2 regions of the Virgibacillus sp. M23 genome follow, and region 2 is predicted to be linked to the other one. Evidence: predicted binding sites of a transcription regulator. Region 2 holds the regulator's gene; the other holds the start of a gene.
The links. The regulator LexA, encoded in region 2, represses DNA repair genes until DNA is damaged. The targets are predictions, from matches to a motif close to CGAACATATGTTCG.
Positions count from the first base shown of each region.

Region 1 (15,755 bases), on a different contig from region 2:
ACATCCGGATATATTTGTACAATCAACAGAGTATAAAATGGATGACTTTGATTACATTATTGAACTAAGAAGTTATCAGAATGAAGAAATTACGTATGAACCTATTGAAAGACAACAATTTAGTCAAGAAGATGGATTCTCTACGTTCGATTTTTAAAATGGATGGTGTTTGAAATGGAAATTGGAGCAAGGCTAAAGGAAGCAAGGGAGGCAAAGAACCTCTCATTAGAAAGTTTGCAGGAAACAACAAAGATTCAAAAAAGGTATTTACTTGCCATAGAAGAAGGTAATTTACATATTCTACCAGGAAAATTCTATGCAAGAGCATTTATTAAGGAATATGCAAATGCAGTAGGACTTGATCCGGATGAATTGATGGAAGAATTTAAAGAAGAAGTACCGAAAACGGAAGAACCTGATGGAGAGCAGCTAAGTAGGATTCAACGGACTCGTAAGGAGACGAATGCCGAAAAGACTCCTTCAAGCTTTTCGATCTTCCCTACGATCATCGTCGTGTTACTAATTATTGGTATTATCGTAGTTGCCTTGATCTTTATTAATCAAAATATGTCGGGAAATGCTAATAATGAAGAAGTGAAAGAAGACGATAGTGTTGTGATTAATGATGATAAACGTTCAAAACAACCAGCAGAAGAAGATACAAAGAGTGATGAAGAAAATAAAACTGATGAAAGTGATGAAGCTCAGAACGATAAAAATGATGAACCAGAAGCAGCTTTCTCTGTCATAGAGAAAGGTGAAGGAAGTACTCCGGAATCGATTGTTGCCTTCAATTATTCTGGTGAGGAAGTGGAGGCAACTCTTGAAGCTGAAGGGGATACATGGCTTGGTGTTAAATCGGAAGATGGGGAGACGTTCTTTGAAGAGGATATGTTTAATGAGGAAAAATCACCTTTAGAACTGAAGCTTACAGGGAAAGATCGTGTGTTCTTCAAAATCGGTAATGCATCTGTACTTACGATTACGATTAATGGAGTGGAAATGGAATATCCAGTTGACCCACAAACCGTAAGACAAAATATATGGATAGAATTAAATCAAGAAGCTGAATAACTGATAAGCCCTTCCTTTCAACTTGTTGGGAAGGGTTTTAATTTATAGATGCTTACACGAGGAGGATGTATAAATGAATGTACCAAATAAAATAACGTTATCTCGAATACTTTTAATACCAGTTTTTATTATTTTAATGAGTGTGCCATTTGATTGGGGATCGTGGGACATTGGTGAAGCTCAATTACCTCTGACTCATTTTGTTGCTGGATTATTATTTATTGTCGCCGCCGCTACTGATTGGATTGACGGCCACTATGCAAGAAAATACAATTTGGTAACAAATTTAGGTAAATTTTTAGATCCGCTTGCAGATAAGTTACTTGTTTCAGCAGCATTAATCATACTGGTAGAAATGGGGGTAGCTCCAGCATGGGTAGTTATCATTATTATCAGTAGAGAATTTGCAGTCACAGGTCTTAGACTTGTTGCTGCTGGTGAAGGAATTGTTTTAGCAGCTGGGAGTATGGGTAAATTGAAAACGGCAACGCAGATGATTGCTATAGCAGTATTACTACTGCATAATTTTCCGTTTGCCTATATAGGATTTCCATTTGGACAATGGATGCTGTATATTAGCCTGTTCTTTACTATTTTATCTGGGGTTGATTATTTCATGAAAAACTGGCATGTAATGAGGGATTCAAAATGACCAAAAAAGTGAAAGCTGAGATTATTGCTGTAGGAACAGAATTACTGCTCGGTCAGATTGCAAATACGAATGCGCAATGGCTATCGCAGCAACTTGCTCAGTATGGAGTTAACATATATAACCATGTTGTCGTCGGTGATAACCTACGCCGCGTCGAAGAGGCATTTAGACAAGCACATCTGCGATCCGATATTATTTTAGTAACTGGTGGGTTAGGGCCAACAGAAGATGACTTAACAAGAGAGGCTTTTCAAGCATTATCGAATTTATCGATGGTGGAACACAAGCCTTCCATGGATAAAATACAAGCATATTTTCATAAGCAAGACGTTGAGATGACCCCGAATAATCGAAAGCAGGCTCGTGTTTTTGAAACAGCAGATGTTTGGAAAAACAGTGTAGGGATGGCTCCAGGGATGATGGTAACATTTGAAGGTCGGAAATGGATATTTTTACCTGGTGTTCCCAGGGAAATGAAATCACTTGCTATCGAGCATGTATTCCCAACGATTCAGCAAATGGTTAGTCAGCATGAAATCATAAAATCTGTCGTATTAAAATTTATAGGAATAGGTGAGTCCAAGCTAGAACATGAACTGCGGGACATGATTCAAGCCCAGACAAATCCGACTATTGCACCGTTAGCCCAGGATGATGGGATCGTGATTCGGTTAACAGCTAATGGAGAATCAGAGCAACAAGTAGATGAATTACTAGATAAAACCAAATCAAAAATTTTAAATTTAGTAGGTCACTATTTTTATGGAGTCAATCAAGCCACGCTAGAAGGGGAAATTGTAGAACTGCTAAGGAAAGATAGCAAACAACTAGCAACTGCTGAAAGTCTAACAGGAGGACTATTCTCCGGAAAGCTTTCATCTGTTCCTGGTGTTTCTGACGTGTTTCGTGGAGGCATTGTTTCATATAATAACGAGGTAAAACAAAATGTTTTAGGCGTACCACCTCAGGTGATTGAGGAATATGGTGCTATTAGTAAGGAATGTGCTTTAGCAATGGCAAAAAACGCAGCAACGAAACTCAATGCATCCATCGGTATTGGGTTTACTGGAGTTGCTGGACCTTCAGAAACAGAAGGAAAGTCTGTTGGTACAGTATATATTGCTATATATGATCAAGCTGGACATACGATAAGAGAGAAATGTCAATTTCAAGGAGATCGAGATACGATAAGAAGAAGAACTGTTCAGAAAGGTTTAGAGCTTTTGTACAATCATTTAAAATGATAAAGTTAGCAGAATAATTGAATGGATAATTACATAGTTACGCGGAAATCTATTCTATAATTCTTTTTCCTTTTGTTATTCCCCTCTAAAAAAGGGAACATTTATTCGTTTTTTGCTTGGCAAAAGGTCGAAAACCATGTATGATGTAAGTAGATTATTAAAGGAGGACGACGCTTTGAGTGATAGAAAACAAGCTTTAGATATGGCGTTAAGACAAATAGAGAAACAATTCGGTAAAGGTTCCATTATGAAACTTGGAGAACAAGCTGAACAAAAAATTGCTACCATACCGAGTGGTTCACTAGCATTAGATGTTGCCTTAGGTATTGGAGGTTATCCGAGAGGGAGAGTAGTTGAAATTTATGGTCCAGAATCCTCTGGTAAAACAACTGTAGCTTTGCATGCTATTGCCGAAGCACAGCGTCAAGGTGGACAAGCTGCGTTTATCGATGCAGAACACGCATTAGACCCTACTTATGCCCGTGCTTTAGGAGTGAATATTGAAGAATTACTCCTTTCACAGCCTGATACAGGAGAGCAAGCATTAGAAATCGCCGAAGCGTTAGTTCGTAGTGGTGCCGTTGATATTATTGTAGTCGATTCTGTTGCAGCGTTAGTTCCTAAAGCCGAAATAGAAGGTGAAATGGGAGACTCTCATGTTGGTCTTCAGGCTCGTTTAATGTCACAGGCTTTAAGGAAGCTTTCTGGTGCAATTAATAAATCAAAAACAACAGCCATTTTTATTAACCAAATCCGTGAAAAGGTCGGCGTCATGTTTGGTAATCCTGAAACAACACCTGGTGGAAGAGCACTTAAATTCTACTCCTCTGTTAGATTAGAAGTACGTCGTGCAGAGTCATTAAAACAAGGCAATGATATGGTAGGAAATAAGGCAAGAATTAAGGTAGTGAAAAATAAAGTAGCACCGCCATTTAAACAAGCCGAAGTAGATATTATGTATGGAGAAGGTATATCCAAAGAAGGAGAAATATTGGATATTGGATCAGATTTGGATATTGTCCTTAAGAGCGGTGCTTGGTATTCTTATAATGAAGAAAGACTTGGTCAAGGTCGAGAGAATGCGAAGCAGTTCCTAAAAGAAAATACGAATGTGATGACGGAAATTCATGAGGCTATTCGCAGTCATTATAATCTTGATGATCAGCCAAAGGAAGAAGTAGAAGAAGCCGGTCAGGAAAGTTTAGATGTCTAGTCAATAATTAAAAAGTCTGGGATAAAAGTAAATAAGAAACAATCAAAACGAGCTATAATTAGTTAAAGTTGATTATAGTTCGTTTTTTTGATTAGAATTAATAATTTAGCACCTAAAATAAGCGAGACTCCCGCGGAAACGGATATATTTCAGGTTGCGATGATTATATTCCCATAGTGATAAAATAATTGTTTGTATTTTGAGTGAGAAGTTATGTTTGTCTAAAGCACTTATTAACAAAAATATTACTATCTCTTAACTAAAGTAAGTATATTTCCATTATTTACACAAGTAATCGCGACAACTTGTGACGTTTCCTTGACATTCGCATTCTACACAATTAAAATTAATACTGTATAGATTTATCATTTCAATGATATATTTTATTGTTTTCACGCATTGAAAATGCTACATGCCGACAATAATTTAATTGTACAACTTTATAGCAATAGGAGGTGAAATCATGGACAGTCTTTTACTCATCTCCATTTTGCTTGGAATCCTAATCGTCGGTATTGTTGTTGGTTATCTGATTCGTAAATCTATTGCTGAAGCTAAAATTTCTAGTGCTGAAACATTAGCTAAACAAATCGTTGATGAGGCACATCGGAATGCAGATGCCTCCAAAAAAGAGGCGCTTCTTGAAGCGAAGGATGAAAATCATAAACTTCGCCAACAGACCGAAGATGAACTTCGTGAACGACGTAACGAAGTACAAAAGCAAGAAAATCGTCTGATGCAAAAAGAAGAAAATCTGGACAGAAAAAGTGAAACACTAGACAAGCGTGAGCTTATGTTAGAGAGGAAAGAACAGTCGTTAACAGAAAAACAACAACAAATTGAAGAAATGGAAAGCAAAGTGGAAGCTACATTACAAGAGCAGCAAACCGAGCTTGAACGCATTTCAGGATATACAACAGACCAGGCTAGACAAATTATTCTTGAAAGAATCGAACAAGAAGTTGCGCATGAATCAGCATTATTAATAAAAGAGGCTGAGAATCGCGCAAAAGAAGAAGCAGATAAAAAAGCCAAAAGCATCCTATCGTTAGCTTTACAACGCTGTGCTGCTGACCACGTTGCTGAAACAACCGTCTCAGTTGTTAACCTTCCTAATGATGAAATGAAAGGACGAATTATTGGTCGTGAAGGGCGGAATATTCGTACGCTAGAAACGCTGACAGGTATTGATTTAATTATTGATGATACTCCAGAAGCAGTAATTTTATCTGGATTTGATCCGATTAGAAGAGAAACAGCTCGCCTCGCTTTAGAAAAACTCGTACAAGATGGAAGAATTCATCCAGCACGAATAGAGGAAATGGTAGATAAGGCGAGACGCGACGTAGATGAATATATACGTGAGATTGGTGAAGAAACAACGTTTGAAGTAGGTGTGCATGGCTTACATCCAGACTTAATAAAGATTCTTGGTAGATTAAAATATCGTACAAGCTATGGACAAAATGTATTGAAGCATTCAACTGAGGTTGCATACCTTTCTGGATTGCTTGCTGCTGAACTAGGTGAAGATGAAACATTGGCAAGAAGAGCGGGACTACTCCATGATATTGGTAAAGCAATAGATCATGAAGTGGAAGGAAGTCACGTCGAAATTGGTAAAGAACTTGCAATGAAATATAAGGAACATGAGGTTGTCATTAATTCGATAGCTTCTCACCATGGCGATGAAGAGCCTACTTCCATTATCTCAGTATTGGTTGCTGCAGCGGACGCGCTATCTGCAGCAAGACCTGGTGCTAGAAGTGAAACGTTGGAAAATTATATTAAGCGATTAGAGAAATTAGAAGAGATTTCTGAATCGTTCACTGGAGTGGAAAAATCATTTGCTATTCAGGCGGGAAGAGAAATTCGCATTATGGTAAAGCCTGATGAAATCGATGATGTAGAATCCGTTCGAATCGCACGGGACATCCGCAAGCGAATTGAAGGAGAACTTGATTACCCAGGTCATATTAAAGTAACGGTAATCAGGGAAACGAGAGCTGTTGAATATGCAAAATAAAAAGTGGTCATAGACCGCTTTTTATTTTGCGTATTTTAAGGATGACTGCATATTTTTCCTTACATAATGACTAGAAATTTTGACAAGATAAACACGGTATGAAAGACTTAAAGTAATCAAAAGGATAGGATGATAAGATTAATGAAAATTTTATTTATTGGAGATATCGTTGGCTCTCCAGGTAGAAATATGGTACAGGAATATTTGCCTAAGTTAAAAGAGAAATATCGACCAAATCTTACTATTGTTAATGGGGAAAATGCAGCATCAGGTAAAGGAATAACTGAAAAAATTTATAAACAATTTCTGGAGTGGGGAGCCCAAGTTGTTACAATGGGAAACCATACATGGGATAAGCGGGAAATATATGATTTTATAGACGATGCTAAGAATATGATCCGTCCAGCGAACTTTCCGGAAAATAATCCTGGAAAAGGAATTATTTATGTAAATATTAATGGAATTGAAGTCGCTGTTATGAATTTACAAGGAAGGACATTCCTTCCACCTAGTGATGATCCGTTTACTAAAGCAGATCAATTAATAGAGGAAGCTAAAAAACGAACAAATATAATTTTTATAGATTTTCATGGCGAAGCAACTAGTGAAAAACAGGCATTAGGATGGTATGTAGATGGTCGTGCTAGTGCAGTCGTTGGTACTCATACGCATACACAAACCGCTGATGAACGCATATTGCCTGGTGGTACTGCATATATATCCGATGTAGGGATGACGGGCCCGTATGATGGAATATTAGGCGTAGAGAAAGAAGCGGTGATCCAACGGTTTTTAACTTCCATGCCTGTACGTTTTGAAATTACAAAAAAGGGAAGAAGTCAGTTAAATGGTTTTTTCGTTACGATTGATGATAAAAGTGGGAAAGCAACAAAGGTGGAGCGCATTCTAATAAATGATGATCATCCGTTTATTTATTGATTATTTGAATGTTTCGAATTATTAATGCATAATAGGGTAATAAGCTAACATCTCCAGGAATATAGTAGCAATAGAACTATAATAGTTAATGAAGGAGGTACTAGTAATGGAAGTATTAAAGGTGTCAGCAAAATCAAATCCCAATTCAGTAGCAGGTGCACTTGCGAATGTTTTAAGAGAACGCGGCTCAGCAGAAATTCAAGCGATAGGCGCTGGTGCATTAAATCAAGCTGTAAAGGCAGTAGCAATTGCTAGAGGATTTGTTGCACCAAGTGGAGTTGACCTCATCTGTATTCCGGCATTTACTGATATTTTAATTGATGATGAAGAACGTACAGCAATTAAATTAATCGTAGAACCTCGTTAGCATGATAAGCTGAATTACGAAGATTAGAGTGTTACGTAAAGCGTAGCACTTTTTTATTGTCTAGAAAATTATAGGAAATTATAAAGTTTGCCCATGTGGATAACTATGAGAATGTTGAGCTCCAGCGCCCAGAAACGAGGCTACTTCACGAATCGTCCTAATCTAAGTCATCATCGACTTGCAAATTCAATCGTGATTCTTTTATCTCCGTCGGCTCGCTCCAGCCGCTACGCTTCTAATCGGGTGCTTTCACTTTTGTTCTGTTTTACTTTTTCTTTCAAGAAGATTAGATAGAACGAGAGAAGGGTACCAACTGTGTCCCATTAATAGCAAGCAGATCATTTCTGCTTGGCATGATGAAATTTGATTCATGTGATTTCATATTTAGCTCATATATAACTGGCAGTAATATCCTACTTCAAAGAATAAAGTGAAACCATTATGTAAGTGGGGGACCGTTTGCCAGTAAATGTCCGATTGGTTCAAAGTCCTTAAGGTCATACCCTTGTGGTACTAAGTGATGAACAAATCACCTCCACTGATTGAAGTTTCATTTTATTTGTTTTGACTATGCTATAAAAGAGTGACATATTTCGTAATCTTTCACTGTCAGAAAGAAGTTTTTAGTGGCGGGAAACGGATAGATATTGTTAAAATAAGTGCGAAGCATTATACTATAATAATTGGACTTATTTGCGATGATTGAATGATAGAGAGGAGCATAAAGATGAACGAAGAACAGCGTAAACAACAAGCGCAAATTAAACAGCTGGATGCCGCGGACAGAAAATCCGGACAGGATAAACCGTTAAGTGAAAAAACAAGTGCTGATTTTGCAAAATACTTTGAAACTACCTATGAACCACCTAACCTAAATAAGGCACGAAAACGTGGCCGGGACAAGATTAATGTTCATTATGATTTTGCTATCCCAGAAGACATGGAGAAAATTGGTGAAGGAAAGAAGTTTTTAATACGTACATACGGTTGTCAAATGAATGAACATGATACAGAAGTGATGGCTGGAATTTTAACGGAAATGGGGTATGAATCCACTTCGGATACAAATGAAGCGGATATTATACTTCTTAACACTTGCGCAATAAGAGAAAATGCAGAAAACAAAGTGTTCGGTGAAATCGGTCATTTGAAGCCATTAAAATTAGAAAAGCCAGATCTCATACTTGGAGTATGTGGTTGTATGTCTCAAGAGGAGTCAGTGGTAAACCGAATTTTAAAGAAACACCAGCACGTAGACTTAATATTTGGTACGCATAATATTCATCGCCTACCACACCTTGTGAAAGAAGCCATGTTTGGCAAAGAAAAGATTGTAGAAGTATGGTCTAAAGAAGGAGATGTTATTGAAAATCTTCCGAAGGCCAGAAAAGGTAAAATTAAAGCGTGGGTTAACATTATGTATGGCTGTGACAAGTTTTGTACGTATTGTATTGTTCCAATGACACGCGGAAAGGAGCGAAGTCGAAGGCCTGAGGATATTATTCAAGAGGTTCGTCATTTGGCTGCTCAAGGATATCAAGAAGTTACGTTATTAGGTCAAAATGTAAATGCCTATGGAAAGGATTTTGATGATATTACTTATGGGCTTGGAGACTTAATGGATGATCTTCATCGTATTGACATACCGAGAGTTCGATTTACGACATCACACCCTAGAGATTTTGATGATCGATTAATCGAAGTACTTGCTCAAGGTGGAAATCTGCTTGATCATATTCATCTGCCTGTTCAATCAGGAAGCAGTGAAATATTGAAAAAAATGAATCGAAAATACACAAGAGAATCTTACTTGGAGCTTGTTCGTAAGATTCGAGAAGCAATGCCAAATGCTACATTAACAACTGATATCATAGTTGGCTTCCCAAATGAGACAGAGGAACAATTTGAAGAAACGATGAGTTTAGTGGAAGAGGTTGGCTTTGAAGCTGCCTACACATTTATTTATTCACCAAGAGAGGGCACACCTGCAGCACGTAAAAAAGATGATGTACCTGAGGAAGTGAAAAAACAACGTTTATATCGCTTAAATGAGCTTGTTAACAAACAATCTGCTGCTTCAATGAAAACATACCAAGATAGGGTTGTTAAGGTTCTTGTTGAAGGTGAGAGTAAGAAAGATCCAAATGTTCTCGCTGGCTATACAGAGAAAAACAAGCTAGTGAACTTTAAAGGACCGAAATCTGCAATTGGTAAGATAGTTGAAGTAAAAGTAACAGAAGCGAAAACGTGGTCATTAAATGGTATAATGGTAGAAAAAATGGTTGAGGTGGAATAGCATGGCAGAATATACTCGTAAACAAGTACTTGAGGAAGCAAAAAAATTAGCAAGTATGCTTGCAAATACAGCAGAAATAGATCGCTTTAAACAAGTAGAAGCTAAAATAAATGAGAATAAGAAAGTGCAGCAGCTTATTACAAAAATAAAGGCACTACAGAAGCAAGCTGTCAACTTACAGGCTTATGATAAAAAGGAAGCATTAAAGAAAGTTGAAGAGCAAATCGATATCTTTCAAGCTGAAATCGATGCGATACCAGTTGTTCAAGAATTCAAAGAAACACAAGTTGTCGTGAACGATGTATTACAACTCGTAACTGGAACCATCGCCAGAGAAGTTACGAATAATGTTATTCAGTCAACTGGTGGCGATATTTTGGCAGGAGAAACAGGGTCGAAATTGAAAAACAAATCTGGCTGTAGTCATTAATGACAATCAGACAGGGAAATGATTTCCTGTCTGATTTCGTATGTAAAATTCCTACATAACTTTCCTCCTTTTCATAAATAGCTATGCACTTTAGGTATTTGTCTTGCATAAAATGACTATGAAAAAAGAGGAGGTAAAGGTAATTATGACTTTTCTAGATAAAGAATATAGAGAGATCATTACGAAAGCGGTATGTGGAAAAGGTCGCAAATTCACGCAAGCATCACATTCCATTTCGCCATCACATAGACCTTCTAGTATTTTGGGGTGCTGGGTAATTAACCACCTGTACAATGCTAAGAAAAAGTCAGAAGACACTGTTGAAGTTAATGGTAGCTATGACATTAATATTTGGTATTCGTATAATGATAATACGAAAACAGAAGCAATAACAGAAAGAGTAACGTATTGCGATATTATTCCTCTTTCCGTAAAGGATGATCATTGCCTAAACGATGACTTTGATGTTATTGCTAAGGTCGTACAGCAACCAAATTGTTTAGAGTGTAATATTGCGAATAAAGGGCATAAAATTGTGGTGGAAATTGAAAGGGAATTTATTGTGCAGGTAATTGGTGATACCAAAATTGCTGTAAGAGTTGATCCAAAGCGTGAAAAATTTGATGATGATGACAGTGATAGTTGGGATTTTGAATTAACAGATGATGAATTAGATAGTGTAGAGCCAGATTTTCTTGATAAGAAGGATTAAAAAAATTACGGGGGATTATATTCCTCGTAATTTTTTTTGTAAAATAGCTAAATTAGGCATGAATGTAAATACAAATAGATTTATCGTATCGCAAACCTATTGTATGCTATAATGACAAAAGAATAATTGTGCTTTTTGGGGGATAAAACATGGCAAAGCAAACACCAATGATGGAACAATATTTAAGAATTAAAGCAGAACATAAAGATGCATTTCTCTTCTTTCGACTCGGTGATTTTTATGAGATGTTTTTTGACGATGCTGTATTAGCGGCAAGAGAGCTAGAGATTACACTAACCAAAAGAGATTCGAATAGTGATGATCCAATTCCGATGTGCGGCGTGCCATACCACTCAGCAGAAAATTACATAAAAATTCTAGTAGAAAAGGGATATAAGGTTGCAATATGTGAACAAGTAGAAGATCCGAAAGTTGCTAAAGGAGTTGTAAAGCGAGAAGTAATTCAATTAATAACTCCCGGAACAGTCATGGAGAAAAACATGCTAAATGAAAAGGAAAATAATTTCATTGCTAGTCTTTCTCATTTTGAAAATAGCTATGTTGTTGTTTATAGTGATCTATCAACTGGAGAGAATCGGATTGCACTATTCGAAACGGATTGGAGTGGAGTCATACATGAATTGTATAACCAGCCAATTCGAGAAATTGTAGTTTCCTCTAAATTAGATGAGGATTTACAAACTCAATTGCGTGAAAGGTTAAAGGTGACGCTATCCTATCAAGATGAAGTAACCTTTAATGCGGAATATCGTGATTTATGTAATAACCTTCATGATGAACGGCTTTTAAATGCTTTTAGCAGATTGTTAAATTATATTCAACACACGCAAAAGCGTTCGCTTGATCACATGCAGCAAGCAGAACTTATTGAATTAGATAACTATCTCTCATTGGATATGTACTCAAAGCGCAACCTAGAGCTTACGGAAACAATGATGAAAAAAGAAAAGCGTGGTAGCTTACTCTGGGTATTGGATAAGACAGTAACAGCAATGGGCTCTCGGATGGTAAAAAAATGGCTGGAAAGGCCGTTATTGAATCGAACGCTTATTGAAGAACGTTTAGAGATCGTAGATGGTTTGTATCAGCAATTTATGGAAAGAGATGATTTGCGAGAAATACTGAAATCCGTATACGATTTAGAACGACTCGCTGGAAGAATAGCATTCGGGAATGTGAACGCAAGAGATCTTATTCAATTACGAGAATCATTGAAAAAAATACCACATCTTAAAGCTCTTTTAGAGCAATTTTCACAGCCTGAGATTCAAAGGCTTGCACAAAACTTTTATTATCCTACACATATTGTTGATTTATTAGATAAAAGTTTAGTAGATGATCCACCGATTTCTGTAAAAGAAGGAGGGATCATTAAGGATGGTTATCACCAACAATTAGATACGTATAAGGATGCTTCTAGAAATGGCAAGCAATGGATTGCGGCATTAGAGCAAAAGGAGAAACAGGAAACAAATATTAAGTCATTGAAAATTGGTTATAATCGTGTATTTGGATATTATATTGAAGTTACAAAAGCAAATTTACATTTACTGCCTGAAGGTAGATATCATAGAAAACAAACATTAACAAATGCAGAACGATTTATAACCCCTGAATTAAAGGAAAAAGAGCAGCTAATCCTGGAAGCAGAAGAAAAAAGTGTAGAACTGGAATATCAGCTATTTATAGAGATTCGTGATCAGATGAAAGCATATATACCGGAATTACAGCGCTTGGCTGATGCCATCAGTCATATTGACGTCCTTCAAGGATTTGCTACGGTAAGCGAAGCAAATAACTATGTGAGGCCTACATTTGCAATGAACCACCAATTGCATATTAGACAAAGTAGACATCCCGTGATCGAGCAGGTCATGAAGGAAGGCTCGTTTGTTCCGAATAATATTGATCTTGATGAGGAAAATAATATCTTATTAATAACGGGACCGAATATGTCAGGGAAGAGTACGTATATGCGGCAGCTGGCATTAACCGTAATTATGGGGCAGATCGGTTGTTTTGTACCGTGTGAATCTGCTGAATTGACATTATTTGATCAAATATTTACTAGAATTGGCGCTGCTGATGATCTCGTAGCAGGGCAAAGTACATTTATGGTAGAAATGCTTGAAGCAAATCATGCAATCGCAAATGCTACGGATAAAAGTTTAATTTTACTTGATGAAATTGGTCGTGGGACAAGCACGTATGATGGTATGGCACTTGCACAAGCGATTATCGAATACATTCATAACCATATTCATGCAAAAACCCTATTTTCTACGCACTATCACGAACTGACTGCATTAGAGAACACGTTAGCAAATTTGAAAAATATTCACGTACGTGCTGAGGAATACGAAGGAAATGTTGTCTTTCTGCATCAGATTAAACAAGGTGCCGCAGATGAAAGCTATGGTATTCATGTTGCTAAATTAGCAGATTTACCAAACCCGTTAATTGAACGGGCAAGTGAAATATTAAACGAATTAGAAGGTAAAGGGGCAAAGCCTACTTCGTTGCCCTCCGCACAAGAAACAAATTCTACTGGACAGCTATCACTATTTACTGAAGCGGAAGCACCAAATAAAGCCAGTAGTTCGAAGGCAAAAGTGGAAAGTCCAGTTATAGAGGAATTAAAAGCAATCGATTTGTTTGACATGACACCGATGGATGCAATGAATGAATTATATCGCTTACAGAAAATGATTAAAAAATAATGTAGAAAGGATTGTTTGCATGAAGATCATACAAATGCCAGAGGCACTTGCAAATAAGATAGCTGCTGGCGAAGTTGTGGAACGACCTGCTTCTGTAGTGAAAGAACTGGTTGAGAACAGTATTGATGCAAACAGTACATGGATTAAAATTGAGATTATGGAGGCAGGGCTTCAAGAAATAAAAGTAACGGATAATGGTGAAGGGATGACTGAAGCCGATTGTGAAAGAGCATTTCTTCGTCATGCAACGAGTAAAATAAAAAATGAAACAGATCTATTCCACGTGAAAACATTGGGGTTCCGCGGGGAGGCTCTTGCTAGTATTGCTTCTGTTAGTAAACTAACCGTTCAAACTTCCACAGGAGATGAAGCGGGTACTTTGTTAGTTTTAGATGGTGGGAAGGTAGCGGAGAAAAAGAAAACAGCGGCGAGAAAGGGTTCAGAAATAACAGTAAGTGATTTATTTTTTAATACTCCAGCTAGATTAAAATATATGAAGACGATTCACACAGAGTTAGGGCATATAACGGATTTGCTTAACCGCTTGGCATTATCCCACCCGGAGGTTCGCTTTGAAGTAACACATAATGGAAAGGGTTTGTTTAAGACAGCAGGTACAGGAGACTTGTTACAGGTAATATCCCAAGTTTATGGTATGAATGTAGCGAAGCAAATGCTCTATGTAAATCATAAAACATTAGATTTCTCTATTGAAGGATATATAGCTAAACCTGAAGTAACAAGGGCATCTCGAAATTATATGTCCACCATCATTAATGGTAGGTATATCAAAAGCATTCCGTTAAATCAGGCTATTCTTAGAGCTTATCATACGTTATTGCCGATTGGCAGATCACCAATTGTTGTCCTAACCATTCAAATGGACCCTATATTAGTCGATGTAAACGTACACCCGACAAAATTGGAGGTTCGCTTTAGTAAGGACAAAGAATTATTTACTGCCATTGAAAACACGATAAAAAGTAAGTTTAAAGATATTACCTTAATTCCTGAAATCCAACAAAAGCCGATCGTACGAGAAAAAACAGTACAGGATTCTTTATCGTTTAATGACCAAATTGAAAAGCCGCGTAAGCAAGCTTGGAGCAATGAAAAAATTTACGAAGGTCAGCAACCTATTCATCAAGTATCTACTCCTGAAGCGGAACAAGAAACGGAAGACTTGCAACCTGATTTGCAAATAGAACAGGTTACATCGAAAGCGGAGAATAGTGCAGAGAAGTCGCCAACAGTTCCAGAAGTAGAAGACAGGCTTGAAGCTACTCAACATATTCGACGTGTACCAGTTATGTATCCGATTGGCCAGCTACAAGGCACATATATCTTAGCCCAAAATGAAAATGGATTGTACATGGTCGATCAGCATGCAGCGCAAGAGAGAGTAAAGTATGAGTTTTTTAAACGCAAGCTTGGAAAGCCGATAAACGAATCTCAAGAGCTTCTGATACCATTAACCTTTGATTTTTCGAAGGAAGAGTCGATTTGGATTGAACAATATAAGGAAGAATTAAAACAAGCAGGGCTGTTTTTTGAGTCTTTTGGTCATCAAACATATATTATTCGTTCACATCCAGTTTGGTTTCCGAATGGGTTTGAAGAAGAAGTTATTCGTGAAATGGTTGATCAAATAATGAATGAAGAAAAAGTAAATGTCGAAAAGATACGGGAAGATGCTGCTATTTTAATGTCGTGCAAGCGTTCCATAAAAGCTAATCACTATCTAAATCAAGATGAGATGTATCATTTGCTTGAGGATTTACGTAATACGGAGGATCCGTTTACATGTCCACATGGAAGACCTATTATCGTACATTTTTCCACCTATGAATTAGAAAAAATGTTCAAACGTGTCATGTAATATGTATAAAGATAACCACACCTCGCTCATACTAAAAAAAATAAGAGAGGTGTGTGTATTATGGAAAATCAAAAGCTCATACAGTTTCTTAATCAATTGCTTTCTAATTATTTTGTTTTATATGTAAAATTACATCGATACCATTGGTTTGTTCAAGGAAGGCATTTCTTTCAACTACATGC
Region 1 covers NZ_JAWDHA010000029.1:12,481-28,235, reverse strand. The annotation lists gene RVS70_RS12435 (YmfK family protein) at 1-157, shown strand, start outside; gene RVS70_RS12430 (helix-turn-helix domain-containing protein) at 175-1,074, shown strand; gene pgsA (CDP-diacylglycerol--glycerol-3-phosphate 3-phosphatidyltransferase) at 1,148-1,726, shown strand; gene RVS70_RS12420 (competence/damage-inducible protein A) at 1,723-2,970, shown strand; gene recA (recombinase RecA) at 3,146-4,183, shown strand; gene rny (ribonuclease Y) at 4,647-6,209, shown strand; gene RVS70_RS12405 (TIGR00282 family metallophosphoesterase) at 6,351-7,148, shown strand; gene RVS70_RS12400 (stage V sporulation protein S) at 7,255-7,515, shown strand; gene miaB (tRNA (N6-isopentenyl adenosine(37)-C2)-methylthiotransferase MiaB) at 8,243-9,811, shown strand; gene RVS70_RS12390 (RicAFT regulatory complex protein RicA family protein) at 9,813-10,241, shown strand; gene RVS70_RS12385 (outer spore coat protein CotE) at 10,387-10,953, shown strand; gene mutS (DNA mismatch repair protein MutS) at 11,103-13,694, shown strand; gene mutL (DNA mismatch repair endonuclease MutL) at 13,714-15,573, shown strand; gene RVS70_RS12370 (Dps family protein) at 15,634-15,755, shown strand, end outside.
Region 1: the regulator LexA is predicted to act here: its motif matches at 3,065-3,078, upstream of recA (recombinase RecA).

Region 2 (15,755 bases):
CATTTTGGATATTATTCAAAATGGGTTCTTTTTGCTTAGGTTCTTTCATAAACAGAAGACTTCTACCTTAAACGTTGCTACTTATTTTCAGATAAATACCGCTATAGTGATGTTAGCAAACCGGGGAATTTTTTATTAGATACTTTCGTTAATCCTTCTATTAGATCCTATCCTCCTTATGGTAGAACTGTTACTCAATTTTTAGGTGGTTTAGCTAAGATAGGAACCCATAATTCGTGTCTTGGTTTATGCTTTGGTCCATAATAACACTCGATGCATGGCAGGTTAGCAAGTTCGTAGCCTGAATTGGGGACCCATTCTGTATATAACCTTTTCCAAGCATCTACGATGTTTGGAAAGACCACCCATAGACTTGCAGGAATTATCAACGTTTCCATCTCAGTGGGAGGCTCTTCATTATATCTTACTCCCATAAAATAATTAAACTTTTCCTCTGTTATAGCAGCTTCTTTTCCACAAATACCTAGAAGACCTTCTAATGTACATTTGGGATTTTCCCATGACATATCGATTAACTTTTTAGTAAAACCATTCTTTTTTGAGGCATTCCAGAGTGATGGTATTGTTTTAAACGCACGACTTGTTTTTATAGTATTACTCCTACCAACAATTCTCAAATCAAATTCTACATTTTCAATTCTATAATCCATTTCGGAATCTCCTTTAATCGTTATTTGAAAGGTGATTCTAGGATAGGCTTTTAATGGTATGCTCTTTTTTCTTATCGCTGAAGGTTTTACTCCATGCATTTTTTGAAATGCACGAGAAAAAGAATCAGCAGATGAATAACCATATTTCATTGCAATATCGATGATGCGACTCTCACTTTGTTGGATTTCAAATGCAGCGAGAGTTAAACGACGCCTTCTTATATATTCTGATAAGGGTATACCTGCTATAGATGAAAACATTCTAGAAAAATGATACTCAGAACAACAAGCGGCTTGTGCGATCTTTTTATAGTCTATATCTTGAACTAGGTTATCTTCAATGTAGTCTAGTGCATAATTCATTCTATCTAGCCATTCCACGTATTCTTTCCCCTTTCAATACTTACTATATAAAAAAAAGAATGTCTATATCCGACAATTGATGCACCGAAAAGTCGTCCTTTAAAGAAACTACTATTTAGCATCATCGAGCTACTTAATTTTAGCATAAAAATATGATTTAGTTTTACGAATAAAAGTGCAGAAATAAGATTAAAGTTTAATTGTATCAGCTTGAATACATGCTTTGTGGTCTAATCCTTTAAGTAGGGGGCATTTCTTTAAAAACAAACAGTAAATGGGGTACCACCAAGGAGAGATGATACGGATAATTAAAATTTATGCAAAATTAGAACAACCAGGCACTAATGACAGCAGTGTATATCTACACTTCTATGAATCCATAACTGACATTTTATTTTATAAGATACTGTCTCAAGAAGGTTCGCCCGAGTTGGTTAGATCCGAAAAAACATCCCGGATCACTAAAAAAGTAGTGCGGGATGTTGTCTATGTAACATTGAATTTATTATCTAAAGTGTACTTTAAACTTTCGAGACAGCCTATGCATTTTATTCAACTTTAAAATCTACGGGATTAATACAATAATTCAGAACATAAAAATGAATAGATTTAATTTTTTTTGAAATTATCTACCAATCCCCACACAAAAAAAACAATACCTAAAATTAAAGTAATTACAGTAGCAATCATTAAACCGTCTGGAATAAATAACATATGTTCTGCGAATACTTCATCGCTCCATTCTGTTGAACTTATAACCCCCATTGCGCCTGAAATATAACGTACTCCATAAAGAAAGGTAGCCATATATAGAAACGAAATTCCCACATTTATTTTGTTCATAATTTTTATTTCTCCCTTAGTAATATATACATTAAAACTTAACTACACGATATTGACGTTCAACCCATTTTTTCGCATAGACATATTTTGTAGCGTATTTTTGCTCTTGTTTCACCTTATAGGTTTTATATACATGTCTATATTCTAATCTGTATCTTCCGTAAGGATAAGAAGGAGATATATAACTGACGGTTCTGCTATAAGATTTTCCAATACTAAAACCAACAAATGAAGTTTACGCATTTTTAGTTACCGTCAAAGAACCAGAATACGTGTTCGAAACAGATTTAATATGGGAAGCAGTTAAAAAACCACCACTTATTGTGGAACCAGCAGCATATTTCCAACCACTGTAACTATGGCCAATATATGATTTACTTACAGCATACCATTTTTTGTCCTTGTGAACGATGGAACCTTGGTCAAAATTATCGACAAGTTTGTCTTCTTCACTTAGATTATAAAAGGGTACAGAATAATCGATCATTGCATCTGCAGGAATGGATTCTATGTAAAAATCTACAACCGTTTCTCCCGCGGCTAAACCGTCATGTAAAAAATCGTCGTTTGTTTCTGCATTAAACTCGTTTGAAAATTTAGATATTTAGTAATAACTATGACATATCTACAATACTTTCTTGCTTTTTAATATGGCATACATCCAATGAACGAGCTTATTAGCGCAAGCAAAGGTGAGAATTTATATAGAAGGTTATTACAAGCAAATGTAGATTCGCATTGTAAATGTTACGTTGGAGTAAATCATGTTTTTTTCAACTCACTGGTATCAGTCTAGCAGCTAGGAATACCATTCTTGATGTTGCAATCATTATTGCAACAAAATCTCAATTGCGAATATAGGATGCTGTTATTATGCTAGTTGATTATCGTTTTTGACATTCACTAAAACAGTATGATTTTAGCAAATGTATAATGATGAATTACGTTTACTTTAGTTTAGAAAAGCCCCGTCTCAATAATGGACGGGGCTTTTCTGAACGGTATGAAAAATAAATTAACGTTAATTAGTATTTATAGTTCCAATATTCTCAAGTTCTTTATTGTTGCTCAAAGGACAAGTCATTTCGTTACAACGTATGATTTTATTGTTAGCTAATTCAAAAATCGCTATTACTTCAACATCGCCCGTTTCTCCGTTTTTCTTATTTACATGAACAATATATCTGAGAGTTACTGTTTGTTTGGCTTCGTCAAACAGAAAATCATAAAAAGGAGAAACTGACATGGCTGCTACATGCTCTTTTAATGTGACGATATGATTTGTGAAATCAATCATATTTGTACGCACTCCATCGGTTACTTGAATGTATTGTTCACTAAAATATTCAGGAATTTGATTAATATTTAAGTTCACAATAATTTCCTGATAAACTTCCGTAAAAAATTGATATGCTTGTTTTTTATTCATCATCTTTTCCTCCTTGGATAATTTGACCAGACCAAGCGTCCAAAAATCTTATGATAACTTTTAATTCAGATTCAGAAAATTGATCAAGTAATTTAGAATACCGCTCTTTAGCTGTTTGATGTAGTTTGTCATGGATGATCGATAACTTGTGTCCTGAATCAGTTAAAGCGTAATAAATGGCTTTCTGATTAGATATTTTCTTCTCTGCAATGATCATATTTTTCTCAATTAAGGTGTGAATCGCTTTAGAAACAGCTGGTCTAGAAATCCCTAAGCTTTTTGCTAAAAATGCATTGTTAACCCGTGTTGGATTATTCTTAATCAAAGAGACAATATGCATTTGTGTTAAGGTCCATTTATTTCCATCGATTGAATCTTTGTAAGAAGTATAGTTAGAGCTCTTTAATTTTTTCTCACGTTGTACAATAAAATTTTCAATTGCAGCAATTGCTTTTTCTATCTCAGAAGTTTTCATGTGTACCTCCTTTATTTTTGTTAACCGGTTAACAACATTTTAACATGTATGAATGAAATGTCAATTTTTCCAATGAAGAGTACGCATGAGCAAAAGTGAAAGCTAAAATGAAAAGCAAAATACTGATAAATTGAAACTTCAATCAGTTGGGGTGTTACTGCCAGTTATATGCGGGATAAAATACCAACTATAACGGACAAGAGCTTACGTATATTGAACAGGAGGAAAGCATAAGCGTTCTATTTCGAGTGAATATTGACAGTAGATCATTCATTCTTACAATAATGTCATCAAGATGAAAGGTAATTCTATGGCTAGTAGCTATCTGATCTTTTAAGCTATGAATAAATATGATATTAAAAGTGGGGTGATGTAGATGAAGAATATGTTGAGGATACTATTCATTTTGCTAGCCATTATAGTTATAGCTCTGTTTGCCTTTACTGCGTTAGTAAAAAATGAAGTAGCAGATATGCTTAATCCTCTTATTCCTAAGACGAGTGTTTACGTAAAAATTGACGGTACTGCTAAAGAGATGGAAGGACCAAGATATGAATATACATTATCGGGGTATGAAAAATCTGGTGATGTACGAACTGTAACATTTTCGGCTAGTAAAAAACTACGGGAGGGAGCTTATATTCGCTTAACAACTAAACGTAGTTATGTAAAGGAATGGGAGGAAGTTCCATATGATACTATACCAGAAGATGCGAAAGAAAAACTGTGAGTTCCATTCTATTAAATATACACAGGTATGTTGATGGGAGCTAAGTAAGCTTGACAAGTAAATTTGATTGCTCACTAAAATGATCTAAAGACAAGTTACACAAATTGATCTATATGTAAAAAATAAAATGAAACTATCATCAGTGGGGATTCTGTTTATTCCCCACTGATTGTTAGTACCACAAGGGTATGACCTAATGGCCCTTATACCAATCGGACAATTACTGGCAGCCGATCCCTCACTTACTAATATTGGCTTTCCTTGAAGTGGGAATGTTACTACCTGTGATAATGCTGGATACGATAGGCAATGAAAATCAAAATACGATATTTGGTAGCGAATAGTAAAAACCGTAAATATCTTTCATTTACGGTTTTTTTGCGTATGATAGAATTCATGATGTAAATATCTTCATGTAATGCTTACTATTCCGACATTTTATTCGTTTATTGATATTCATTAAACCTATTGTTATATTGGAAGATGTATATATTTTTATATAAAGGGGGTAATTATTTGAGATTTTGGATAGGTTTAGGACTAGCTGTTATTTTTGAGGTAATCGGTGTAATTTTTTTAAATTATTCCTACGGACTAACCAAGCTTATCCCAACGATCATTGCGATTACTTTTTATTTATCCTCTATTTTATTATATATGTGGAATACTAGAGGAAAAGAAGTAGGAGTAGTTGGGGCATTGTTTGCTGGACTTGGGACGATTATAATCCTTTTAATAGGTTTTTTTGCATTTGATGAAAAAATTTCCACACTTAAATTAATAGGTATTATTTTGATCCTAATAGGTGTAGTTAACCTTAGTAAAAACCCTAAACAAAAAGGAGTGGTGCAGAAATGGGAATATCTCTCTTAATGATATCAACCATTTGTGCTGTTGTTGGCCATATATTTGTCAAAAAAACAGATGGCATGACAAAAATAAGGTACATATTGTCAGCATTAGTTTCGTTTATGGCAGCTATAACGCTATTATCCATTGCTATAAAATACATGAATATGGGTATAGCCTTTGCGATATGGTCAGGACTGTCTATTGTCTTTAATAATTTATTTAATATAATCGTATACAAAGAAGAATTTTCTTTTCGTAAATTAAGAGGTCTATTATTCATTATTGCAGGCGTTGTTATATTAGAAGCCTTTTGAATGAATAAGGTAAAACCAAAATAATTACGTTACATACATCTCACATATGTCAATATAGTCAGTTAGAAAGCTATGTTGACATATAGTAGATTATTAAAGTGCTAAGAAATTTTCTTGTTTAACGTAATTTTCTGTCAATTAAGACGTAGATCACATATCGCATATATTTATACTATATATCTTTAGTTTTTAAATGTCAATAGTATATATTCCTAATAGTAATTCTTAAGAATCAGCAGGATGATAGAAGAAAGAACTTTTGTGCTGGTTTTGTACAAACAAGCCAGTTATATTCTTGATGAGGTTAATGGCAAGGGGGAGAAATTACGTAATCAATGTAGTAAGGAAAATCGGCTTTTTAAGTCTATAGATGTAAAAATTACTAGATTCTATCATCTGGTAATAGGGATAAAGCTCAAACTTTTTCTATACCAGCCTGTGTTATTAATGAATACCCTTATCTTAGGGGATTTGCAAACTCCATAATTTCTCGGTTAACTAGCAATAGATCTATTTAGTTATTCTGATAATATGTACCAAACTTCTTAGAAGGTGAAACTTCAATCAGTGGGGGGGACTTTCTTTTCACTACTGATTGTTAGTACCACAAGGATATAACTTAAAAAATTTTGCATTTACTGGAAGTGGATCCATCGCTTACCAATGTTTTTCACTTTATTGCTTGAAGTGGGGGTCTTGCTGCCAGTTATATGAAGAATAAACAGTAATGAAAAACAGAAGCTTGTAACTCTGACACAATAAAGAGAGTAAGCTTCTGTTTCTTATATTTCTATGTATAAATTAAAAACGTTAAGAAAGAGGAGTATCGCTTATTTTTATTATCCTTTTATATGTTAATGCTCTTTAGATTTCATTTTTGCTGGCAGTATTAATCGCTCTCCTTTTTCGTAAATAACTAACAATTTCCTTATAATAGTAAGCTTCGGTACTATTTGATACACAAGTATTGCAACTAGAATACTAATTATGGCTCCTACAAAGACATCTGCTGGATAATGTACACCTACCCAAATTCGTGATAGTCCTAAAATCAAGGCTAACATCATCCAAAACACCTTCGCTTGCTTTTTGAAAAGCCAGAAAGTCATACAAAAAGAAAAGAAGAATATCGTATGATCACTTGGAAAAGAATTATCTACCGTATGTTCTACAAGCTTATGGACATTAGCAAGTTCAGCAAAAGGTTGATGATTAGAATGGAATTTCCCTACAAATTTTCCGACTATTTCTGCTAACACAAACGTAATGGAGCCGCAAATAATCATAAGCTGATTGTTTTTTTGTCTTCTAAACCAGAAAATGACGATGCCTAGAACTAAAAAAAATATCATATATTCAGCAATGAACGTCATAATTGGATTTAGTATGGAAAACTCCTTACCTAGATTATTCACCATTCGAAACAAGTCAATATTCATTTGATTAAGATTCATAAAACTTTCCTCCTTAGGGTTCTGAGGAAAGTATAGTTATTTTATTTACAATATGGTATTTATTTTCCTTACATCATTCTTACAATCTTGCAAGAATAGAGTCGACGAATTGAAAAGGGGATTTGAAGAGAGCTTATTTACTTTATATATTACTATGAGCATTTTTTAATTAATCAAGTTCATTTGACTATACATAAATGGTAATAAATTACACAAGCTATGTTTATAACGGAGGGATAATAGTGACAGTTAACGAAGGATTACAACAAACAGAAAATGCTTATAATCAATTAGTTGAAGTGAATCGCTTAATGGTAGATGCTGTATTTAACGCATTTTTGTTTTCATGGCAATGGTGGCTAGGTATTGGATTATTTATCATACCTTGGCTCATTTGGTTCTTGTTTAGGAATAAGAAAAGTACAGGGCGGCTTTTAATCGGGGGATTTATCACCATCATTCTTTCATTGTTAATTGACCTTATTGCTTTATCATATGGTTTATGGTCTTATCCTATGAAATTCTCTCCAATATCACCTTTATTATTTCTTCCATATCACTTGGCAATGGCTCCCGTTGCAGTCATGTTTGTTCTACAAATTAAGCCAAACTGGAATCCGTTATTAAAAGGTAGTATTTTTGCTGCAATCGCCGCATTTGGAGGAATGAATTTATTTAATGCAATTGATTTTTATAATCCAAAGGGTTGGTCAACATTCTATGACTTTTTTATCTACTTATTTTTAATTATGATAGCGTATCTTTTTTATAATATGGATAGCTATAAAAAAATAACCGATAAATAATATAAGGATTCAAATTGAGTTTATGAAATATGTATTGTAGAGTTAGTCAAAGATTTAGCGATGAAATCAAGAAGAAAGTCTTCTTAATTTCATCGCTTATTTAACTTTGGCCTGATAAAGTCATCTACATTTTTCATTTTTCGTTTCTCTCGATTTGTTAATTTATCTAGTCTACTAACCGCCTCTTCAAATTCTTCATTGGATATTTGCTTAGAAGCTAATAGTGTACATAGCATAGCGTAGGCGATCGGTTTGGTGTCGACATGCACATTTACATCGACATCTGAATTACCGCTATGTTTAACAACGGATTTATTTGTAATGTGTTGATCTGGAAAACCGTCGTCATATGGTTTTAACGAAAATAGATTAGGTCTCTCCATTAAAAATCACTCACCTTTTAAAGGATAAGTGGGATACATAAGAATATATCCCACTATATTTTTTCTTTTTCTTCTTCTTTCTCCTTGAATCAGCATCAGAGCTGACATCTACATAGGATTCCCACTATTAGAGATTTTTGCAAAGGTACATTTCGATTCCTCGATTTTAGATCGTTGTCATTATCATTTATAATAACGTCACCACCGAAGTCATCGCCGTTTGCGTCTGTCACACCTGCTACATCATCATTTCTTCCACCACATCTACTATTTTTCCACATATTATTTCCTTCTTTTCATTGATATAATGCTAATATATTCAATGTTCATATATTTGAGATGGCTTGTGTCTTATGATAAACGTTTTATTTTGTCTGATAGCCAATTAAATGCGGTAACAATCATGTTTATGAAGGAAAAAATATGCCTTCTACTCAGAAGGCTATGTATAATAGTCTTGATTTTATGGATAAAAGAGCAATGGATTAAACTGATTAGTACTACCATAGAGGAGTAATTCAAAGACCGTTACCATTTGGTAATTCAATCTTTGAAAATAAGCCAATATGTCCTCTAATGATTCAACTGTTTGACTACGATTTCCACCAGAGTCATCCAGTAAAATAATATCCCCAGGTGTCACATTTGACTTCACATGATTGGCAATTTTTTAGCCCCTGGTCTTCTCCGGTCTTAGGGCGATTCGTGAAATCACCTCGTTTCTGGGTGCAGGAGCTAGACATGGCTCACGCCCATCTTTATCCACATAGACAAATTTTATTTCCTAGACTATAAAAAAACTGCCAATTGGCAGTTTTTAATGGATGTTTCTATATAGACCGATAACCTTACCTAGAATCGTTACGTTATCGTAAATAAGTGGTTCCATTGTTGAATTTTCAGGCTGTAAACGAATATGATCCTTTTCTTTAAAGAAACGTTTAACCGTTGCCTCATTTTCATCTGTCATCGCTACAACGATATCACTGTTGATAGCAGTGTTCTGTTGCTTTACTATTACCATGTCTCCATCCAAAATACCGGCTTCTATCATACTTTCACCTTCAATGACAAGTACAAATAAGTTATCATCTGGACTCGCACTATTGGATGGCAATGGAATAAATTCCTCAATATTCTCTACTGCTGTTATTGGAAGACCGGCAGTAACTTTTCCAATGACTGGTGCATAGCGCGCTTCATTTCTAGGTATATTATTATCTTGAGAAAGATCTAATACCTCTATAGCTCTAGGCTTAGTAGGATCTCTGCGAATAAAACCCTTACTTTCTAGCCTGGAAAGATGACCATGAACAGTTGAACTAGATGCTAGTCCAACGGCTTCGGCAATTTCACGTACAGAAGGTGGGTATCCTTTTTTTGTTACTTCATCTTTAATGTAGTCAAGTATCATTTGCTGCCTTTTCGATAGTTTAGTCATGTATTGATCACCTCGCACATAGGATTAATTATAACTAGTTTACCATCGGGTTGTTGGAAATGCAAACGTTCGTTCGAAAAACACCTTGACAAGATCGTATGTTCGTGTAATACTTAAAACAACAAGCGAACAAAAGTTCCTATACTGATAAGGAGGCCTGTTTCAATGTTCCAAAAAATAACAAAAACAGACGCATTCTACCTCATTGCTTTTGCACTAACGCTCGGATTCTTATATTATTCTATTATCACTAGTTAATTATTTTCATAGGGAGATAGTATGTTGAGGGCAATTATTTATTGCAGAGTTAGTACAGATAAGGAAACACAGGAAACGTCACTTGCAAGACAAAAGCATGAATTAATGGAATTAGCAACAAACAATCATTTAACGGTTAGTTGTTGCATCCAAGAACAAGAGAGTGGCTATAAGATTGATAGAGATGGCATTTTTCAGTTGCTTGATCTGTTTTCTGATGGAGAGGCAGACTGTTTACTCATTCAGGACGAAACTCGTCTAGGTAGAGGTAATACAAAAATAGCGCTGTTCCATCAACTACATAAATTAAACATACCCATCTATACTTCTTACCATGATGGTAAGTTAGAACTATCTGAAGCAGATTCCATGGTTCTTCAAATTGTTGGCATTGTGGAAGAATATCAGCGAAAAATACATAATGCTAAAATAAAAAGAGGTATTCAAAGAGCTATTAAAAACGGCTATAATCCTAGTAACAATTTATCCAATCAAGATAAGGCACCTGGTCGTGAGCGAAAGACTTTTCCTATTGAAGAAGTGGTACGTCTGCGGGAAAACAATCTGACATTCGAAGAGATTGCCACTACATTAAATGGATTAGGTTATTCCGTTTCGAAGGCTACGGTCCATAGAAGGTATCAGGAATTTCAAAATACTTGAATATATGATATGGTAGAGGTAAGATAAAAAGGCAAGAACACTAATTATGTTCTTGCCTTTTCTATTTTCGTACAACTACAATTTCAAAACTTTCTATATGAAACTGGAGGTTATTAGATGCTATCTAAAGATAAAATAGAACGTATAAATGTATTAGCAAAAAAAGCAAAAGAAGAAGGTCTATCTGCAGTTGAAAAGAAGGAGCAAGAAAAGTTACGTCAAGAGTACTTGCAAAACGTTCGAAGCTCATTTAAAAATCAATTTAAATCGATGACAGTTGTTGACCCAAATGGCAATGATGTAACACCACAAAAGGTAAAGGACATGCAAAATCAAGAAAAAGATAAAGAGTAAGTGTCATGGTACTTGACACACACATTGTTTTGCTTGTGGCAAACTATGTTTCGTTATAGAATAAAAAGAGTATACAAAAGCTTGGAATAGTGGAAGGAGTAATCTTATGTCGAATATGGAACAACAATCAATTAATACCATTCGTACGTTATCCATTGATGCCATTGAACATGCAAATTCTGGACATCCAGGATTACCAATGGGAGCTGCACCGATGGCATATACATTATGGACTGACTTTATGAATCATAATCCTAAACATTCAACATGGTTTAATCGTGATCGCTTTGTACTATCGGCAGGGCATGGGTCAATGCTGCTTTATAGTTTACTACATTTATCAGGATACAATGTAACCATTGAGGACTTGAAATCATTCCGTCAATGGGGTTCTAAGACACCTGGACATCCAGAAGTTCATCATACAGATGGTGTAGAAGCCACCACAGGACCGCTCGGACAAGGTATCGCTATGTCTGTTGGAATGGCAATGGCAGAAGCTCATCTTGCTGCAAAATTTAATACGGAAGATATAAATATTGTCGACCATTATACGTATGCCATTGTAAGTGATGGAGACTTAATGGAAGGAATTTCACACGAAGCCGCTTCACTTGCTGGTCATTTAGGCTTAGGTAAACTAATTGCTTTATACGATTCGAATGATATATCACTTGATGGTGATCTAAATCGTTCATTCTCTGACAACACAGAACAACGCTTCAAGGCTTATGGATGGCAAGTGTTAACTGTTGAGGATGGCAATGATGTAAACGCAATTCGAAATGCTATTAAAGCTGCGCAAACGAATAGTGAGCAACCTACACTAATTGAGATAAAAACAGTAATTGGATATGGGTCACCCAACAAATCAGCATCTGCTGCTTCCCATGGGGCTCCTCTCGGCACAGATGAAGTAAAATTAACAAAAGAATTCTATAATTGGGGACATGATGATTTTCATGTACCACAGGAAGTATACGCAGATTTTAACGAAAAAATTGTTAAGCATGGTGCTGAAGTAGAAGATAATTGGAATCAACTACTAGAAGTATATAAAGAAAGATATCCTAAATTAGCAAGCGAATTTGAACTCGCTTTAAATGGTGAATTACCTGTCGATTGGGAAAAAGACCTTCCAGTATTTGAGCCTGATAAGGATACACTAGCTACAAGAGCTTCCTCAGGTAAAGTACTGAATGCAATTGCAAAAGCTGTACCGAACTTCTTTGGTGGAAGTGCGGATCTAGCTGGCTCGAATAAAACTACAATAAATGATGAAGATGATTTTTCACGCACCAATTATGCCGGGAGAAATATATGGTTTGGCGTAAGAGAACATGCAATGGGAGCAGCATTGAATGGTATGGCATTACATGGTGGATTAAATGTGTATGCTGGAACATTTTTTGTATTTAGTGATTACTTGCGTCCGGCAGTTCGTCTATCTTCTATTATGAATACACCGGTAACGTATGTTTTCACGCATGATTCGATTGCTGTTGGTGAAGATGGGCCAACTCATGAACCGATCGAACAATTAGCTTCATTACGCGCAATGCCTGGATTATCACTTATTCGTCCAGCTGATGGAAATGAAACACAAGCTGCTTGGCGCTTGGCTCTGGAATCGACAGATACACCTACAGCACTTGTTCTTACGAGACAAAATCTACCGACATTATCTGGTACAAAAGAGCATGCTTACGAGGGTGTGAAAAAAGGTGCTTATGTTGTAAGTGATGCGGAGAAGGCAACACCTGATGCCTTGCTATTAGCAACTGGATCTGAAGTTCAATTGGCAATTCAAGCACAAGCTGAACTGAAAGAGAAGGGGATCGATGTCCGGGTTATCAGCATGCCGTCATGGGATCGTTTTAATGTACAAGCTGACTCATATAAGCAACAAATTATCCCATCTGAAGTAAAACGCCGGGTTGCAATTGAAATGGCTTCCCCATTCGGTTGGGAACGATATATCGGTGATCACGGTAAGGTTATTGGAATTGATACATTTGGTGCATCCGCAAAAGGAGAAAAAGTCATCGAAGAGTATGGTTTTACTGTGGAAAATGTTGTGAAACACGTTGAATCAATGATGGAATAACTTTAAATAAGATATAACACGTTTATAGCCAAAGAGGCTGAGACAAAAGAATGAAGAAACAATTAAAAACGAGCGATAATTAGTTGAAATTAATTATCGCTCATTTTTTGATTAGAAAAATTAAATTAGCACCTGAAATAAGTGAGACTCCAGCGGGAACAGCACGAGTCCGAAGATCCACGTGGTAACGTGTTTCTCTTTACCAAGTTAGCTGTGGGCGTTCCAGCGGAAAACGCGTATATGTTCACGGTGCGGCGAAGATCCTCCTATTGATAACATGATTATGCTTATTATGAGTAAAGAAAAGTTGTGTTTTGTCCGAGCCTCTTTTTTATCGTCTAGGAAATTGTAAAATTTGCCCATGTGGGTAAATATGGACGTGTTAAGCCGCGTCCAGCTAGTCTAACTTCTTTAGTCCAACGAAAAGCGACCGATTTGGCTGCTATTTCTTTTAGGAAATATATTTGACGTTACGCATAGTAAATATAACAATCTTATTTTTTCTGAATCGACAAAAGAAGTGCATTTTTACAATACAATCTGACATAATTTTGAAATAGAATCCGTATAATAGATTATATAGAGGGGGAGATCCTATGTATACGTATTCTATCTATTGGATTAAAGAAGAGGTCGCCAACCATTACTTCCATAAAAGTGGAGTTCTATATCGATTCTTAAAGGATTATCAAATGAACTCAGATCGAAAAGACTTAGCTATGCAGTTTAATTATATTACGTATCCATTTAGTTATAGTGAAATTATCAACCATTTAACAAACTATCGACATTTAAGAATTTTGGAGCAAAATGAAGAGAAGGGATTGAAAATTTATAGTAGGGATGCGTTTATTTCTTTACATATAAATGAAAATCAATTAAAATTTCGTTGTAAATCACTACAGGATGCAGAAGAGCTGCTTTTTCCTGTTCTAAGACAAATGCAGCGATTGCTTTTTGTAATAGGAGATAATATTCAAAATTTTGGATGGTTAGCTCCTATTCTTACACATAGCAAAAATCAGGAAGAACAAGTATTGTATTCTTTTCTTTGATTTACTATACTGTATAAGAGACAACACGAAGGAGGAAAGCTTTACATGGACACGATCTGGGTCGTACTAATTGCTATAGCAGCGTTAATTGTTGGTGTTGCTCTTGGATTTTTCATTGCTAGAAAATATATGATGAGCTACTTAAAAAAGAATCCACCGATTAATGAACAGATGCTTCGCACATTAATGATGCAAATGGGTCAAAAACCATCACAAAAGAAAATTAATCAAATGATGCGTGCAATGAACAATCAATCAGGAAAATAGGCACTTATTGATATACTTAGAAGCGTTCATAGCTGCAACCATACCCCTTGCTCTAATGGTAAGGGGTATTCTAATTTCGTATAACAACTTTAAACTTTTGGTTTATTGTCAAAAATAGGAGTCCTATGTAATCGCTTGATTTGATACAATAGATGCATTCATGCAAATAGGAGGTATATCATGTCTGACATAAATGTGTTTATCGCTTTCGGGGCTGGTTTTCTCTCGTTTATCTCGCCTTGTGTGTTACCACTTTATCCAGCTTTTTTATCTTATATTACTGGAATGAGTGTAAGTGAACTAAAAGATGATAATAAAATGCTCAATCTGAAAAGTATCTTACATACCTTATTCTTTTTATTAGGATTTTCTGCTGTCTTTATTATGATGGGATTTGCAAGCTTAAGCATCTCGCAATTCTTAATTATGTATCAAGATATCATAAGACAAGTAGGCGCCATTATTATTATTTTCTTCGGGCTTGTTATTGTCGGTGTATTAAATTTTGATTTTTTGATGAAAAATAAGAAAATAACGTTCAAAAATAGGCCTGCCGGTTTTATTGGATCATTCTTAATTGGATTAGCATTTTCTTTAGGTTGGACACCTTGTACTGGTCCAATTCTAGGTATCGTCTTAACTTTAGCAGCTAATAATCCGGACATTGGTGTGCTTATGATGGTAAGCTATATATTAGGTTTTTCCGTCCCGTTTTTTGTCTTATCTTTTTTTATCGGAAAGCTCAATTGGATAAAGAAGTACAGTACGAGACTTGTAAAAATAGGCGGTTACATCATGATCGTTATGGGGGTTGCTTTATTTTTTAATTGGATGACGGCATTAACCTCATATTTAGCAGGATTGTTTGGATTTTCTGGCTTTTAATGGATTTTCTATATGTTTTATATTAAAATAAGTAGTATATATGCTATAAAGGGGCAATAACCATGTACAAACCAAATGATCTTATATTACGCACTACCTCATCATTGATTGCCTTTATTCTTTTAGGCTTCGCTGTCTATTTATTATTAGCCGGACATAATTCTCCAGGTGGAGGATTCGTTGGTGGACTCATGACATCTGGCGCTATTTTATTAATGAATATGTCTTATGGAGCAGATGTTGTAAAAAAAGTGTTGCCAATCGATTTTACAAAGTTAATTCCAATAGGTCTTGCAATCGCTGTAGGTACTGGAGTTGGATCATTCCTTTTTAAAGCTCCTTTCTTATCACAGACCTATGATTATTATACGTTTCCGATCTTTGGGAAGATAGAACTTGCAACTG
Region 2 covers NZ_JAWDHA010000001.1:96,712-112,466, reverse strand. The annotation lists gene RVS70_RS00580 (AraC family transcriptional regulator) at 195-1,052, opposite strand; gene RVS70_RS00575 (hypothetical protein) at 1,644-1,877, opposite strand; gene RVS70_RS00570 (hypothetical protein) at 2,113-2,364, opposite strand; gene RVS70_RS00565 (nuclear transport factor 2 family protein) at 2,899-3,306, opposite strand; gene RVS70_RS00560 (MarR family transcriptional regulator) at 3,299-3,781, opposite strand; gene RVS70_RS00555 (YxeA family protein) at 4,158-4,511, shown strand; gene RVS70_RS00550 (DMT family transporter) at 5,028-5,384, shown strand; gene RVS70_RS00545 (DMT family transporter) at 5,366-5,677, shown strand; gene RVS70_RS00540 (undecaprenyl-diphosphatase) at 6,532-7,131, opposite strand; gene RVS70_RS00535 (CBO0543 family protein) at 7,374-7,937, shown strand; gene RVS70_RS00530 (hypothetical protein) at 8,027-8,320, opposite strand; gene RVS70_RS00525 (hypothetical protein) at 8,416-8,601, opposite strand; gene RVS70_RS00520 (hypothetical protein) at 8,784-8,963, opposite strand; gene lexA (transcriptional repressor LexA) at 9,138-9,761, opposite strand; gene RVS70_RS00510 (recombinase family protein) at 10,044-10,682, shown strand; gene RVS70_RS00505 (DUF896 domain-containing protein) at 10,800-11,036, shown strand; gene tkt (transketolase) at 11,143-13,143, shown strand; gene sirA (sporulation inhibitor of replication protein SirA) at 13,740-14,198, shown strand; gene RVS70_RS00490 (YneF family protein) at 14,244-14,465, shown strand; gene RVS70_RS00485 (cytochrome c biogenesis CcdA family protein) at 14,646-15,350, shown strand; gene RVS70_RS00480 (Na(+)/H(+) antiporter subunit B) at 15,413-15,755, shown strand, end outside.